Regions from separate parts of the Paraliobacillus zengyii genome, predicted to be linked through region 2. Evidence: riboswitches for the same ligand, from Rfam matches in the RefSeq annotation. Region 2 holds a riboswitch; each other region holds the start of a gene.

Region 1 (3,290 bases), 1.6 Mb from region 2:
AAGTCCGATATACCGATAGAAAAGACAAGTCAGCTACCATCAGTTTTACATTCGCTCGTTCAAACACTTCTATGTAAGCATTTAACCGTTCTTTTGGGTATGCAAATAAAAGAATTTTATTGGTTTGTTCTTCTTCTGCAATAACCTCAAAATCTATAACTGGATTTTGAAAAGGCAGTCGAATACTACCTTCTAATTCTAATTCAATATATTTTTTTACTTCATCTTTAGTTAATTGTTTAGGTACTGATTCTTCTCTCATCGTAACAAAAGCATCTGGAACGCAAAATACGAGGTGCTTATTCCTCCATTTTTTATCTTTAACAACATTTTTAATGATAGTCGTTAACTTTTGTTGATCTAAAATTTTTCCATCTTCAACAATGCCTTGTTCCAATGGTATTTCCCCATAGTCTTTATTAGCTGTAACGTTTTTTTTAGTGGAAACAAGATATCGAATCATCGTATCATTTATTGCGATGTTTATTCTATCTTTGTTAAATAAACTCATTTGTGTTCATCCTTTAAAAAAATGATGTAATGTACCAATTGATTATCTGACTACCAAAAAAATAAGTAGTTAACGCAGCGATGCAAATAGAAGGGCCGAATGGTACCGGACTTTTACGATTGATTCTTCTAGTAGCCAATAATAGCAATGTGATAATTGTGCCGAAGATAGTTGCTAGAAAAAAAGTTAGTAGAATTCCTTTATATCCTAACACAATTCCTAGTATAGTGAATAACTTCATATCACCCGCACCCATACCACCTTTACTAACAAGTATGATCAGCGTTAATAATATAAATCCGACTGCTGCACCAGCAATTGAAGACCACCATGGTTCTAACGGATCTATGATGCGTAAGATAATTAAAAACGGTAGAAAAAACAATAAGATTTTGTTAGGTATTAGCATATAAGTGATGTCTGAAACAACGATAATCACACATAAAGAAGTGAGTATTAGTGCCATTACTAACTCTAATTGAAACCCCAAAAAATAATAGCTAAAACTGAAAAGGAAAGCTGTAGATAATTCTATTGTAGGATAAAGAGGGGAAATCTTTTCTTTACAGTTTCTGCATTTACCAGCTTGAAACAGATATGAAATAATCGGAATCAGCTCATACCAATGCAATGTTTTATCACAACGAGGGCAATAAGAACGTTCAGATTCTAAGAAATTATTATTCGGTACACGCAAACCAACAACATTATAGAATGAACCAAATACACTTCCAAAAATAAAAAAGATAACGATATAATAGACTTCCATATTTTTTATCTCCTAATTATGTATAAAAGACCCCTTTGGGAAGGGATCTTTTTAAAATATTATTACTCAGTGTATTCGTATTGATTCGTATCTTCATCAAAAGTAACTGTGCCATCTGGTAGATCATCACTACCCTCAAGATAACCTGCTGTTACAAGTTCAGCAGCAGTCATACCAGTTTCGTCAAATTCACCTTCTACATCTGCTAATCTTGCAGCATCAAGTACCAATTCAATTTGAGCATCATCAGAATCTTCCTGTGCTCCCTCAATTATATTCCCAATTGCAGGAACGGCAATTGCTACAATAATACCCAAAATAACAATAACTGCTAAAAGCTCTACTAATGTAAAACCTTTCTCATTGCGTAACATTTTTTTCATTCTAGTTAACATATTATTCCTCCTCATTTAATTTCTCTTATAAAAAAAGACTCACAGCATAAAAAATGGTGTCAGTCGGTTGCACTACTAGCTCAAATTTATCCAAGTGCCCAGATACAGATAAACCTTCATTGCTTCTACTATTCGTTTTATACTAATAGTTCTATTATACTACATTTTTATAACCTGTCTACACTTTTAGATATTTTCAAACAAGCTAAACATAGGTATAACGATCGCTAAAACAATTGCACCTACGATTACAGCTAAAAATAGAATCATTATCGGTTCAATTAACGACTTTAACTTTTCCGATGATTCATCTAATTCTTGTTCATAAAAATCAGAAACTTTTTTCAACATCGCATCAATTGAACCTGTTCGTTCGCCTACAACAATCATTTGTGTAATTAATTTAGGGAAAACCCAATGTTTTTCCATAGGCGTGGCTAGTGACTCTCCCTTTTCAAGAGAATCTCTACTTTCACGCAAAACTTGTTTAATTACTTTATTATCTATAACCCGCTCCGTTATCGTAACAGCTTGTAAGATTGGTACAGAACTATTTAACAAAGAACTTAATGTTTGCGTCATTCTAGCAAGTAAAGACTTTTGAATAAACATACCGAATATTGGAATTCGAAGTTTGATGACATCAAATAAATAAGAAATGTTTGGGCGACGATTTAATAATCTAATCGTCACACCTAACACTAGTATTAGTATCATCATAATCCACCAATAAGACTGAACCATATCGCTAATACTTAATATCGCCGCTGTATATGGTGGTATTTCTTGGTCAAAAGATAGGAACATGTCCGTGAAAATCGGTACAATAAATGCAAGTAAAAAAATAGTGATAAATACGGCAACAATACCAACCACAACAGGATAGGTTAATGCAGTTATGATCTTTTGTTTTAACTGGTATTGTTTCTCATAATAAGTAGCCATTCTATCAAGGATTTCATCTAAATTACCACTAATTTCTCCAGCATGGATCATACTGATTAATAATTCAGGGAAAAGACGAGGAAATTCTGCTAATGCATCAGATAGGCCAATTCCTTCTTCTAGATCGTTTTGAATTTGTTGTAGCGCTTTTTTTAGTGGTTTACTTTGTGTTTGATCTTCTAGAATAGAAGTTGTTTCTACTAATGTTATACCGGCATCTATTAACGTCGAAAATTGACGGAGAAAAATAACAAAATCCTTATTCTTTATTGGATTACCTATATAAATATCTTTGTATAAAAATGAGTTCAATTCATTTATCTCAAATAAAATTAGTCCTTGAGACTTTAATTGTTTGATCGCTTCTTTTTCATTCTCGCTACTAATTTTCCCTTTTTTTATCTTGCCATCGACAGATTTCGCTTTATACGCATAATAGTTCATAAAATTCCACCTCTTCCCCCATCATAACTTGAACTAAAAAGTCATATCTTTTAAATACGGAGATGCATGTTTTTGCGTTATAATTCCTTGTTGTAACATCCGTTTTATATCCATCGTCATGGTATGCATACCATACTCTTTAGACGTTTGCATGGTGTTAGGAATCTGATGCATTTTTTCTGATCGAATTAAGTTTTTTACTGCAGGTGTGTTAATTAAAATTTCA
Region 2 (3,290 bases):
TCACTTCATTAGGAATATCCTTTATTACATGCACTCCAGGTAATAGAAAAATAGGCACAAGAATAATTTCTGTCGCACCTTGCTCCGAACATTTTGTAACACCTTCAATAATTGATGGCTCTGCTTCAAGAAAAGCTGTAATCTGGATTGGAGCATTGATGTATTGTTCCATCTGTTCCAATTCTAATTGAAATTGTTTATTCGTTTGATCGTTTTTACTACCATGGCATATATAAAGAACTGCTCGCATACATAATTCACCTCTAACAACATTCTATCATTTAAACTAATATTTAAACAACATTGCGACAAGTTGAAAACCTGCACCTATCGTCCAAAAAACAACATAATCTCCGCGTGTTACAACGCCAGTTTCTACTGCTTCATGTAAAGCAATAAATGGACTACTGGTACCTGTATAACCAAAGCGATCTCCAACATAAATCAATTGTTTCTGATCTAAAGCAAATTTATTTTGAATTTTCAAGATATTAGCTAAAGAGAATTGGGATAAGCAATAGGCTTTTATGTCATTTGTTGTTAGATTATTTCTTTCTAATAGTCTTTCTAACATTCTATAAGTCGGTGGCATTGCCAAATCGGCATTAAAAGGAAGCCATTTAATATATTTATCTTCTTCACTGTTTATATTCGATAAGCCATTTCCAGGATACATAATTTTATCACGATTAACTGAATCAGTATGGTAGATAGCATCAATGAAACCAGAATCTTCTTTTGTTTTCTCCAACACTACAGCCGCAGCAGCGTCACCATAATTAGCATATGTAATCTCATCTTCTGGATTGCTAATAAGCGAATTATAGTCAGAGCCTACAACAAGTGTTTTATTTATTCGAGCATTTGCTTTCATATAATAAGACGCTTGTTCTACAGCAACTGTCATGCCAGCACAATTAGCATTAGAGTCAAATATTATCGTCTCACTATTTGCCTCAATTGCAGCATGTAAAAACATCGTATTAGTAGGAAAAGTAGTCTCTGGTACTTGCGTTGAAAATACAATCATATCGATATCCTTACCAGTGAGATTTAGTTTTTTTAATAATTTTCGTGCAACAGCGACTCCCATTGTCAATCCATTTTCTTCTGAATTATCAATCACATATCTCTTATCTCTACCCATATGTGTTAAAAATCTCTCTATATCTTTATCTCTCTCAGCAAAATGATTAATGAAATATGCATTATCCAGAATTTTACCCGGATGATAAATATCTATCCCTTTAATTCTAATGTTTTCCACGAACAATACCCACCTTAAACCAATATCATTAAATTAGTTTTATGCAATCTCGACTACTTCAGAATTTGTTAAACCTGAATTTTTAGCAATTCGTTTCAACTGCATTTTTATTACAGGATTTTTCTTGATTGTGAAAAGAATCTTTTCGAATCCTGATTGATTGTACATTTTAAATGAATTTTCTAAACTCGGCACCATATCTTTTGTCAGTATATTCATAGTGGTACAATCAACATCTAATGTATATTGATTAGTTGTAATAGCACCTATTTTTGTTTGATAATCTTTCACGAACTGCTCCACATCTGCAGGCTCAAATGAACCACTTACAATCATGTCTACTTTCTTATTTGTTTCATCAACCTTAATACTATACTTTTCCATTACACTTTCCCCCTGTTTTTATACCATGTACGCAAAAAAGCCTACAAAAACATTTGTAGGCTCACAATCATTTTAATACGTGCTAAATGACTAAATGCAGCTCGACTATCTTTGCTCTAAAGCTTTAGATTCGTGGCTTTGCGTCCTCATTTTTCAATAAGTTTGCCAAAGTATATAGTTATAATTGCTTAAATATAATATCATAATATGTTCTAAATTAGTAGTTCTAATTTAAATAAATTAACTTTAAAAAGGCACCTTTAGAAGGTACCTTTTAGTTATGCTATGTTTAATTGTGCACTTCTTTTTTTAATTCTTTGATATTTAACTAATTGGATTATATACCACGCTACTACTAATAAAGTTAAAATAAAACCAATTGTTAAAGAAAGACTATAATCAAGTCCCAATCCTTCAGGAGCATAAAAAATGTATGTTGTCGATACACCAGTCATAAAAATAGCCGGTATTGCTGCTATCCAATGAAATTTATGACTTTCAACTAGATACATTGCAGCTGTCCAAAGCATTACTGTTGCAACCACTTGATTTGTCCAGCCAACATACCGCCATAAGAATGTATAATCAATGGTCGCTAGAAAGAATGCAGGAATAGAAACTGGAATTGCAATAAGTAGTACTTTAATTTTATTATTCATATCAAATATATTCGAAAGCATATCTGTTAAAATCATTCGTGATGATCGTAATGCAGTATCCCCAGTGGTTATTGGCAGAATAATTACACCGAATATCGCTAGAATCCCACCAGTAACTCCAAGTAATGACGTTGAAATTTCGTTAACAACACCTGACGGACCTCCAGCGGCTAATGCTTCTTGTAATCCAGTAGTTCCATTAAAGAAAGTCATCCCTGCAGCTGCCCAAATTAATGCAATAACTCCTTCAGTGATCATTGCTCCGTAAAAAATTCTACGCCCATCTGTTTCCTTTTTCATTGTACTCGCAATAATTGGACTTTGTGTCGAGTGAAAACCAGAAATTGCTCCACACGATATTGTAACCATTAATAAAGGCCAAATAGGTAAATCACCAGGATGCAAATTTTGCAATGTAATATTAGGGATTGGTTTTCCTGAAAACAGCAAGGCAATTCCAACAGAAGCTGCCATTATTAACAAGATCGCTCCTAGAATTGGGTAGATTCGTCCAATAACACGATTAATTGGCAATACAGTTGCTATAACAAAATAAGCAAAGATAATTACTAAGGCAACAAAAAAGCTTAATGGTGTAATTTGCGAAATCAATTGTGCAGGTCCAGCAGTGAATGCTGCTGCAACCAAAATCATTAAAACAAGTGAAATAACATTAATAAATGACTTGATATACTTTCCTAAATATCGGCCAACAAGCGTTGGAAATTGTGCCCCACCGTGACGTAAGGACATCATTCCTGAAAAATAATCGTGTACGCCCCCTGCAAATATACTACCTAACACAATCCAAAAGAATGCTACTGGCCCATACAGAGCGCCAGCAACCGCTCCGTATATTGGACCTAATCCCGCAATATTAAGCAATTGAATCAAGTTTCCCTTCCACCAACTCATTGGAATAAAGTCTAAATTATCACGCTTACTATATGCAGGTGTAACTGTTTCATCGTTTACTACAA
Region 3 (3,290 bases), 930 kb from region 2:
ATCAGTACCCTGTAAGGAACTCATCATAGGATATTTTGCATTTCTAAAATAATTGGATTCTACAAACGCCGAACCACCTGTTGTCACCCCAATTCCATATTTCGAGATTCCATCAAAAAAGTTATTATACACATGAACAGATGCCACTCTTATACGTGGATGGCGAGAGTCTGAATGGTCAAACCAGTTATGGTGAAAGGTTACAAAGAACTCTGATGATTCACTCAACCCGACTAGAGAAGATTTTCCTGAATCCCAGTAATGATTGTGGGAAATTGTAATATCTGTTGAACCTTTCTTAAGGTCTGTTGAACCATCACCTTTTGACTGGTCAGAATCTGATCCTGCAGTTCCATAGAATAGATCATTATGATGGACCCAAACATTCACATTATCTGTATCAAGTGAAATTGCATCGTCAGGGAATAAAGCCATGCCTAAGTTTCTAATTTCTAGATTACCAGTATATCTCGCTAGTATTCCCCATCCATAGGCATACGTATCTTCTCCGATACCTTCTAAAGTAATATTCATTTCTGAATAACTTGTATTACCTTTCACTTCAAGGTAACCATTACTATTAAGTTGTCCACTCATGTTGTCATCAGTAATTTTGCCAATAAACCGTATTGCAAGTGGTGTTTTATCATATCCCTTTTTTCTTAATGATAAAATTTCTCCTATACCAACTCCAGTTTCCTTATCACCTGAGCTATTGATTATTACTTCTTGCTTAACTGTTGTTGCAGTCTCAGATGTTACATAAATAACTTGAGCTCCTTCCCTAAGTGTCCCATCCTCATTATAAGCTCCTGAAGCTGTGCCATATTGTGAGTTCCCTGCAAAGGCAAATCCAGATCTGTCATGTTCCTTTACGGAAAGTGTATTTGTGTAATCGCTTACACTAGAGCCATCTTTAAGTAAACCGTCCACTTTCATTACATAATCTCCAGCTGCAAGACCTACGGCGTCAGCTCTCCAATAAGAAGCGTAGTTACGAATTAAATCATTGTCAATTTGTTGATATTGAGAATCTGGAGCGCTTGCAGGTTTAATATATACATTATATCCTTCTGCATTACTTATAGGTGACCACTCTACATATGCAGTTTCAAACCAAGCCCCACTGTTAGATATAGAAAGACTTGCAGCACTTACTGTCTGATTTGCGAATCCGACCGTCACCAAAGATAGTATAAAAGAATACAATAAAAAACGCGTAAATACCTTTGTGATTACATTCTTCATTAAAATTCCTCCAATGTTTTAAATTTTCACACCCTGAGCTTACCACCATGACTGTATTTTCATATGACTTAACTTCTGCCTTAATAAGTTGATCTTGTCCATTCACCTCCTTAAACGAAAACCTAAGTTCTCATTTCATATAAGTGCAATTTTCAAAACCGTCTCGACAGAGCAAAAAACCTAACGACTTCTTGTCATTAAGTTACATTACAAAAAACAACACAAGTCATTTGTTTAAATAACTATAGTCATTAATATGCAACCCGACGATCATAGAAAATTACTTTACCTTAGATTCGTAGCTTTGCGTCCCTATTTTTCAATAGGTTTGCCAAATATAATATTATGTTATTCTTGATATTATTAATTTTAACAAATTTTTCTATAATAAGTAAATAATTAGATAGTCCTGTTTTTACTGGCGATTTTTCTTTTATTCTAAAATATTCGAATTTAAAATTTTAAATATGTTGAATTCAATGTTCTAATAATTTAGAATTAATTTATATTAGAAAAAGAGGTGCTTTAATGAATGTTTTAAATACCACAAGTAGAAAAAGAGAGACATATGAAGTTCAACTCGAATATTCGTTACTTTGGGAATGTGCATTGGGGATTGCTGCTGTGACAAACAGTCCTTTAATTAAGACTTTAGAAAAGCCTCAAGAATATTGGGAACAAGTAAAAAGCTCTATCTCGGATGACTTATTAAATCACCTAGCCACCGTAGAAGAGAAAAACACTTGGAAGTCTTTATTACAGCTGCTTCACCAAGAAGAATTTACTGAAATCAAGCATTTCATTTCATACATTACAGAGCTATCTGAAACAGATTTAAAGTATATTTGTCTACCTTTCATCGGCCAGAAATATGACGAAATAAGGCTAAGGGCGGCAATCGGACAACACGTCGCAGCAACCGAATTAATGACGTTAACAAAAGACAACCCTTTTTTTCCTACTTATATCGAATTTATTTGCGATGTAAATGCTGCTTATTTAAAGGAGCATCTCATTGCTGTTATGAAAGGCTGGTTCGAACAGGTTATTAAAAATGAAAAACCAGAAGAGGTTACTACCTATCTAAAAACGGATTTAGAATCAAAAATTCACATGTCTAAGCGGATGTCTCCTGAAGCGTTGGTAGAATGGGCAACTGGTGGGATTATCTATTTACCAGAGCCAAGTATCGGTAGAGTCTTGCTAATTCCACAATATGTTTATCGACCTTGGAATATTGAAGCAGATATAGAAGGAACAAAAGTTTTCTACTATCCGATAGCAAATGAAAGTATATTTCCTAATAAACCGCATATCCCTAATAACTTTCTAGTTCTGAGATATAAAGCTCTAGGTGATGAGGTTAGACTCCGTATGATCAAACTATTATATGAAAATACCTTAACATTACAAGACATCACAAATGAACTAGACATAGCAAAATCTACGGTTCATCATCATCTCAAAATCCTTAGGTCAGCTAGATTAGTAGAGATAGTGAATGGAGTGTATTGTTTGAAGAAAAATGCACTAAAATCATTACCAAAAGAGATGGAACAATATCTAAATCCAAGATAAGGGGAACAAGAGATGGCAGAATCATTAAAAAGAAGTGTTAACGAAGTATCTGAATTTAAGAAAAATCACTCTGCTTTTCGTTTTATTGGTGGAAATGTCATATCTTTTTGTGGTGACCAAATTTATTTGATCGCTATTCCTCTTATGGTTTTGGCTATAACAGGTTCTCCATTGAGCATGGGGTTGGTAGCGGCACTTGAGCGTTTACCAATTTTATTTCAACCACTTACCGGGATATTAGCAGATCGTTATAATAGAAAACATTTGTTATTACTATGTGATCTGGCAAGATGTATAATTGTTGGTTTAATTGGGGTACTATTTATTTTCGACTTATTAGAAATTTGGTTCTTAAATAGCGCGGCTTTTCTTATTGGGATACTAAGTCAAGTATATAATATTGCTCAATTTGCTTCCATCCCAAGGTTAGTACGTAAAGAGGACCTGCAAGCTATCAATTCTAT

The links. Region 2 has a riboswitch for cyclic di-GMP ahead of DM447_RS04220 (hypothetical protein). Riboswitches for the same ligand answer to the same signal wherever they lie in the genome.
Region 1: another riboswitch for cyclic di-GMP. It lies ahead of DM447_RS12310 (competence type IV pilus major pilin ComGC); the one in region 2 lies ahead of DM447_RS04220 (hypothetical protein).
Region 3: another riboswitch for cyclic di-GMP. It lies ahead of DM447_RS17765 (pectate lyase family protein); the one in region 2 lies ahead of DM447_RS04220 (hypothetical protein).

The regions. Positions count from the first base shown of each region.
Region 1 covers NZ_CP029797.1:2,404,264-2,407,553, forward strand. Annotated here, with positions in the region: gene pilM (type IV pilus biogenesis protein PilM) at 1-511, opposite strand, end outside; gene DM447_RS12305 (prepilin peptidase) at 525-1,280, opposite strand; gene DM447_RS12310 (competence type IV pilus major pilin ComGC) at 1,343-1,675, opposite strand; cyclic di-GMP riboswitch class II at 1,728-1,808, opposite strand; gene DM447_RS12315 (type II secretion system F family protein) at 1,862-3,064, opposite strand; gene DM447_RS12320 (type IV pilus twitching motility protein PilT) at 3,098-3,290, opposite strand, start outside.
Region 2 covers NZ_CP029797.1:847,548-850,837, reverse strand. Annotated here, with positions in the region: gene DM447_RS04230 (sirohydrochlorin chelatase) at 1-250, opposite strand, end outside; gene DM447_RS04225 (ketoacyl-ACP synthase III) at 287-1,267, opposite strand; gene DM447_RS04220 (hypothetical protein) at 1,307-1,651, opposite strand; cyclic di-GMP riboswitch class I at 1,744-1,828, opposite strand; gene DM447_RS04215 (carbon starvation CstA family protein) at 1,930-3,290, opposite strand, start outside.
Region 3 covers NZ_CP029797.1:3,641,861-3,645,150, forward strand. Annotated here, with positions in the region: gene DM447_RS17765 (pectate lyase family protein) at 1-1,248, opposite strand, end outside; cyclic di-GMP riboswitch class I at 1,503-1,591, opposite strand; gene DM447_RS17770 (ArsR/SmtB family transcription factor) at 1,777-2,826, shown strand; gene DM447_RS17775 (MFS transporter) at 2,839-3,290, shown strand, end outside.